One region of the Janthinobacterium sp. PAMC25594 genome, then DNA from elsewhere that is predicted to be linked to it. Evidence: predicted binding sites of a transcription regulator. Region 1 holds the regulator's gene; the other holds the start of a gene.

Region 1 (3,516 bases):
CCAGACTGGACACTTGGCCACTCAGATACAGGTTGCCGCCGCTGCCGCCGCAGGCTGCCAGTGTGACGGCGCAAGCCGCCGCCAGCATCGAGCGCAGGTACAAATTTTTCATACATTCTCCAAAACGAATCAGGTTGGGTAGCGCAACGCGGACGCTGGCGCCGCATTGGAATGGCGCCTATTTTAGTCTATCTGGCAAGCCGAATGATCTTGCCTTGTATCACCCTGTAACAATTTTTCGCCGGGAAGCGCTGGCCCGGCCCCATTTCATGGGGGCGCAGCCATGCCGGCGGCGGCGATCGGTGCGACAATACATGCAGCGTGCGCATCGTGGCGCGGCATCCACCGTGAGTCCCATGTCCCTTGCTCCTGTCAAACCCGCCGTGCCGCCCAAGGCCATCCTGTTCGATCTCGACGATACCTTGTGGCCCATCGCGCCCGTGATTGCCGCCGCAGAAACCCTGCTGCACGACTGGCTGGCCACGCATGCGCCCAGAGTGGCGCAGCAGTTTTCCATCGAGATGCTGCGCCAGCACCGTCTGGCCATGCTGAACGAACAACCGCATTTCCATGGCAACCTGATCGAGTTGCGCCGCGCCGGCCTGCTGGCCGCCTTCGAGGCTGCCGGCGAGGATGCCGCCCTGGTCGACGGCGCCATCGCGCAGTTCCTGGCCGCGCGCCATCGCGTCCAGCCGTATGACGACGTCTTGCCGGGCCTGGCCTGGATGCGCCAGCGCATGCTGGTCGGCTCCATCTCGAATGGCAATGCGGACCTTGAAATTATCGGCCTGGCGCAGCATTTCAAGGTATCGATCGCCGCCAGCGACTTTGGCGTGGCCAAGCCCGATGCCAGTATCTTCCTGGCTGCCTGCGCCGCGCTGGAAGTGGCCCCGCATGAAGCCGTGTATGTGGGCGACGACCTGTATTTCGACGTGACGGGTGCGCAGGGCGCGGGCATGCGTGCCGTGTGGATGAACCGCAAGGGCAGCGACGCCCACCTGGCCGCCGGCGTGCAGCCCGACGCCATCTGCGCCAACTTTGATGAATTGCTGCTGTGGCTGCAGGGGCAACTGGAAGATTGATCGCCGCCGGACGGGCGAACGTGCATAATAGGTGCTGTTACTGCACGTTCGGCCGCTTTCGTTGCCGCTTGCCTAAAAAATACTTGCTAAAAATACTGGCTTAACTAAGACACCATGCAACTCGATACACGTGCCCAAACACTGCTGAAAGCCCTGGTCGAGCGATATATCGCCGACGGCCTGCCGGTCGGTTCGCGCGCCCTGTCGAAAATTTCCGGCCTCGACCTGTCGCCGGCCACGATCCGCAACATCATGGCCGATCTGGAAGAGCTCGGTTATGTGTCCAGTCCGCACACCTCGGCCGGACGCATTCCCACGCCGCGCGGCTACCGCATCTTTGTCGACACCTTGCTGACCGTCCGGCATCTGGACGAGCACATGGTGGAATCGCGCATGCGCCTGCAGACGCCGCAGCCGCAAAAAACCATCGCCAACGCGGCGCAGATGCTGTCGTCGCTGTCGCAATTCGCCGGCGTCGTGCTCAGTCCGCGCCGCGAATCCGTGTTCCAGCAAATCGAATTCCTGCGCCTGTCCGAAAAGCGCATCCTGCTCGTCATCGTTGCCCCGAGCGGCGACGTGCAGAACCGTTTATTGCTGACGGAAGCCGACTATACGCCGGCGCAACTGGTGCAATCGGCCAATTACATCAACCAGAATTATGGCGGCCTGTCATTCGACGCCGTGCGCGTGCGCCTGCAGGGCGAACTGCGCCAGCTGCGCGACGACATGGGCAGCCTGATGCAGGCGGCCGTGGAAGCGGGCAGCGAAGCGATGGCCGACCATAGCGACGACATGGTCATTTCCGGTGAACGCAACTTGCTCAGCGTGAGCGATCTGTCATCGAATATGCATTCGCTGCGCCAGATGTTCGACATGTTCGAGCAAAAAACGGGCTTGATGCAGCTGCTCGACGTGTCGAGCAAGGCGACGGGCGTGCAGATTTTCATCGGCGGCGAATCGAACCTGGTGCCGATGGACGAGATGAGCGTGGTGACGGCGCCGTATGAAGTCAACGGCAAGATCGTGGGAACGCTGGGAGTGATCGGACCGACGCGCATGGCTTACGAGCGCGTCATTCCGATCGTCGATATCACGGCCAAACTGCTGTCAAGCGCGCTCAGCCATCATTGATGCTGCTCCATGCCGTGCCAGCCGCCCCGTGGGAGCGGCTGGCAAGCGTCAGGCGGTTTTATGCGGGCAAGCCGTCTTGATGCAGTTGCCGTAGATGGCCAAGGCGTGTTCGGCGATCTTGAAGCCGCGCTCTTCAGCCACTTTTTGCTGGCGGATTTCGATCTCTTCGTCGAAGAATTCTTCGACCCGGCCACAGTCGAGGCACACCAGATGGTCGTGGTGGGAACCTTCGTTGAGTTCGAAAATTGCCTTGCCGGTTTCAAAATGGTTGCGGTTGAGCAAGCCTGCCTGTTCAAACTGCGTCAGGACACGGTAGACGGTTGCCAAACCGACATCCATATTGTCGGCCAGCAGAATTTTATAGACGTCTTCCGCTGTCAGGTGGCGTACCGGGCTACTCTGGAAGATATCGAGTATCTTCAGGCGTGGCAGGGTGGCTTTCAGGCCGCTTGCCTTGAGATCACTAGGATTGTTACTCATGTTTGTTGCTCGTATGTGGGTCAGGTGCTTTATCATATAGCGTTTTGTCGGGGAGTGCCAAAATATGCATTTTTTGGCAGGCCGGTCACTCCTGGCGTTTTGTTCATCCAATTGAGGTCATTTATGCGCGTAACACCGGCTGTATTGCCATCTCTCTGGCACCGTATTTCATTTCGAGCACCAGTCGTGGCAGGCATGGTCTGTGTCGCGCTGGTCATGTCCGGCTGCGCCAGCCGCGGCATCCTTGGCGAAAAGCCGGCGGTGACGCTCAAGGAAGGCCAGGAAGTCGTTCCGGAAAAAGGTGCGCAGACCACCACGGTGACGCCGTTGCAAAAATTCATGTGGTTTTTCTCGCCGTATCGTCCTGACATTCAACAAGGCAACTTTGTCTCCGAAGAGATGCTGGCCCAGTTGAAAGTGGGCATGACGCGCGATCAGGTACGTTTCGTCCTCGGCACCTCGCTGTTGACCGATATTTTCCATGCCGACCGCTGGGATTATCCATTCCGCCTGGCCCGGGGCAGTGGCGAAACCACCAGCAGCCGCGTGGTTGTGTTCTTTGATAAAGAAGGCAAGGTAGCCCGTTTCGAAGGCGGCAACTTGCCGACCGAGAAAGAATACATCGACCGCATCGCCGGTCCGTCGCCGTTCGCCAAGGTCGCCAAGGCCGACGTGCCTGCCGCCGCCGTGCCGTCGCCCGTGGCGCCGAGCGCCGTGCCCGTGCCGGCCGATGCCGCTCCCGCCATTCCTGTGAGCAAGCCTGAAGTTGCACCTGCACCTGCCGCCGAGCCCACCAAATAAGTTGCTGTAAGAGAATAAAATG
Region 2 (3,516 bases), 740 kb from region 1:
GCCAGCGCTTCGCCTTCGATGTCTTCTGCGATGATCAGCAGTGGACGGCCAGCTTTTGCGACTTGTTCCAGTACCGGCAGCAGGTCACGGATGTTCGAGATTTTCTTGTCGCACAGCAGGACGAATGGGCTGTCCAGGACGGCAACTTGCTTCTCTGGGTTGTTGATGAAGTATGGCGACAGGTAGCCGCGGTCGAACTGCATACCTTCAACGATGTCCAGCTCGTCGTTCAGCGACTTGCCGTCTTCTACCGTGATCACGCCTTCTTTGCCGACTTTTTCCATCGCTTCAGCGATACGCTCGCCGATCGAGTAGTCCGAGTTCGCCGAGATCGCGCCAACCTGGGCGATTTCTTTGGTCGTGGTGCAAGGACGGGCGATTTTCGCCAGTTCTTCGACGGTGGCGGCAACCGCTTTGTCGATACCGCGCTTCAGGTCCATCGGGTTCATGCCGGCGGCAACGAACTTCATGCCTTCGCGCACGATGGCTTGTGCCAGCACGGTCGCGGTGGTGGTACCGTCGCCGGCGTTGTCGCTGGTGCGGGAAGCAACTTCCTTGACCATTTGCGCGCCCATGTTCATGAGCTTGTCTTTGAGTTCAACTTCTTTCGCTACCGAAACACCATCCTTGGTGACGGTAGGGGCGCCGAACGAGCGCTCCAGCACGACGTTGCGGCCTTTCGGGCCCAGCGTTACTTTGACTGCGTTGGCGAGGATATTGACGCCTTCGACCATCTTGGCGCGCGCTGCGTCGCCGAATACTACTTCTTTAGCTGCCATGTTCAATTCTCCTGAGTTTCGGGATGTATCTGTCTACAACGTGGAAACAATTACTTGACGACGATCGCCATGATGTCTTCTTCGCGCATGACCAGCAGCTCATCGCCGTCAACTTTGACGGTTTGGCCGGCGTACTTGCCGAACAGGACGCGGTCGCCCACTTTGACATCCAGAGGACGGACTTTGCCGTCGTCGAGAATCTTGCCATTGCCTACGGCAAGGACTTCGCCTTGATCCGGTTTTTCAGCGGCTGCATCAGGAATGATGAGGCCGGACGCAGTTTTGGTTTCCTGGTCGAGGCGTTTGACGATGACGCGATCGTTCAATGGGCGCAGATTCATACAAAACTCCTTAAAGTTCAATGGATAAGTGTTGCTAAATGAATACATTTCCGGCACAGCGCCAGACGTGCTTTCAGTGACCGCCGTTGAAAGCAGCCCGCAACGGTCAAGCAAACCCCGGGTCATCTTGTTCTTGCCTGTCTGCGGCAGTGGTGCATCGCGGCGTCGCCCGCCGCGTAGTGTTCCCTGCAGTGGTCTGGCAAGCACTATCAGTCCTGAGGATTGCTACGAAAGAGTTTGTTAGCACTCTCTACTAACGAGTGCTAATTATAGGGACGGTATGGTGCTAATTCAAGTAGCGCATAAAGATAGATGGTCTGCAGAGTCTGCATCTGCACTGGGTTTGCGCCAGCGCAAGTCGCGTTCCCGGGCGTCAGCAACAGCAGCGACTCTAGCATGCCGTACGAATGGTGGGCGTTCCTGTACGCGCAGGAAACAGAGTTTTACTATGGAATTTGATAAGATGATTGCAATTGCATATCAATATCGCCACTTGCTCCAGAAAGAACGCCATGCCATTTCCTGTTTCCCGTCCCGTGCTGCGCTTGCTGGGCGCTACCGTCGTCGGCCTCGCCTGCCTGGGCAATGCCGCCGCGCAAACGCCCACCATCGTCGACGAGATCACCGTGGCCACCCTCACGCCGCTGGAAAAGGAAATGCTGCTCAATGACCTGTTCAACGACCTCAACAAGGATGACGACGACCAGCAAGCCCATGTATGGGACAACGGCGCCGACAATGGCGTGCTGGTGAAAGTCACGTATAACTTCAGCAACTCCGGCATGACGGAACACAGCCTGAAGGCGCACGTCTGTCGCGACCTGAAATTCGTCGTCACGGCGGCAGGCAAGTCGCAAGACCTGAGCCGCCGCACCTGTTCGCAGAACAGCGGCCGCTGGGATGTGCAGGGCAAGGACCCGGCCGCCGTCGTGTATCCGCCTTTCCTGTCCGACGTCACCATCGCCAAGCTCAATGCCAAGGAACAACAAGCCCTGCTGACGGCCGCCGTGCGTACCTTGAAAGATGAAGAGGATGGCAAGACGCGCCAGTGGAGCAACAAGGGCCTGGGCAATGCGGCGCCGCTGGCAGTGCGCCTGACGCCCTCGGGGACGGACGCCAAACCTGGCAGCTACCGCCGTACTTGCCGCGACTTGACGATGGTGCTTGACGGCAAGGACGGACAGCAGACGCTGGTGCGCCGCTCTTGCGAAAACCGTTATGGCGGACTCGATATCGAAGCCGATTACGTTGACGAGTAAAACGCTGCCATCGCTGCGCTGGCGGATGCGTGCAGATGGCGAAAAGCGCCGGAAAAAGCGTGTATTGTCCGCCAACTGCCCTGCATTGATGTAAATATGTGTGACAGCGGCGTGATTCGATTGACGCCCATGGAGCGTCCGCCCTATAGTGGCGGGATGATTTCCGAATTCAACGAATTATCCGACAAAATAGGCCTGCTGGCCGAAATGACCCATGCGCTGCGCCGTGAAAACGCGCAACTGCGCAAGGACAATACCGCGCTGGCCGCCGAGAACGCCCTGTATGTACAACGCATGCGCGAGGCGCAGGAGCGGGTGGAAGCGTTGCTGGAAAAAATTCCCGAACTGGTGCAAGCTGGCCTGGAGCAAGCCGCTTCGGAAGCGGGCGCTTATATTGCCGAGAACGAGAAGGAAGCGTAATGCCGCGTGTCGATGTCAATATCATGGGCCAGTCCTACAGCATGGTGTGTCGCGACGGCGAAGAGCGCGCGCTGCGCGAAGCGGCGATCTATCTCGATAGCAAAATGAAAGCCATCCGCGACGCGGGCAAGGTCAAGGGCAACGACCGCATCGCCGTGCTGGCCGCGCTGGGTGTGGCCGCGGAATTCCTCTCCGTGAAGTCGCCGCAAGGTCCGCTGTCGGAATTGACGATCCTCGAAGTGAAGCAGAAAATCTCGGCCATGCACACTGTGCTCGACAGCGCATTGACGCCCCAGGAAAACCTTTTTTAAACACCGAATCAAACCTGCTGCGCGTCGTGCATTGCGGCCTGCGATGCTCGCTGTGCTCTAGTACAGCTGCGCTTCTTAGCCACAATTCATCGCCGCTCGCTACGGTTTTATTCGGTGTTATTAATTGGATTTTAAGCGGGCACGGTACGATTTGTCTTTGCGATGCGCGAGCAAAGGAGTAAACTTGGGTCTACCCTGCGGTGTTCGCGATTGCCATATATTCCTTGAACCATTTATGCGCATCGGTTGCGAATTTTGTTTGATGGGAGTGAGCGTCGCTCGTTCGACGAACCCGAAATTGAACTAACGTGACCACCTTGAACCGTTTGGTTCGGGATGCCGGCATAGCGGCACAGGCGGGGCCTAATTTGCATTGCATTTGTCAGTACAACTGAAAACGGTTGCC

What was found. Region 1 encodes HrcA, which represses chaperone genes, less so after heat shock. Its sites were predicted from a motif close to TTAGCACTCNNNNNNNNNGAGTGCTAA; they were not measured.
Region 2: groES (co-chaperone GroES) is a predicted target of HrcA. The motif match lies at 1,361-1,387, and genes of this name have one in related genera.

What each region holds. Positions count from the first base shown of each region.
Region 1 covers NZ_CP080377.1:4,459,506-4,463,021, forward strand. The annotation lists gene KY494_RS19945 (hypothetical protein) at 1-112, opposite strand, end outside; gene KY494_RS19950 (HAD family hydrolase) at 357-1,082, shown strand; gene hrcA (heat-inducible transcriptional repressor HrcA) at 1,197-2,213, shown strand; gene fur (ferric iron uptake transcriptional regulator) at 2,262-2,693, opposite strand; gene bamE (outer membrane protein assembly factor BamE) at 2,889-3,494, shown strand; gene dapB (4-hydroxy-tetrahydrodipicolinate reductase) at 3,514-3,516, shown strand, end outside.
Region 2 covers NZ_CP080377.1:5,199,672-5,203,187, forward strand. The annotation lists gene groL (chaperonin GroEL) at 1-779, opposite strand, end outside; gene groES (co-chaperone GroES) at 830-1,120, opposite strand; gene KY494_RS23335 (hypothetical protein) at 1,633-2,379, shown strand; gene KY494_RS23340 (DUF904 domain-containing protein) at 2,509-2,799, shown strand; gene KY494_RS23345 (cell division protein ZapA) at 2,799-3,110, shown strand; RNA gene ssrS (6S RNA) at 3,300-3,477, shown strand.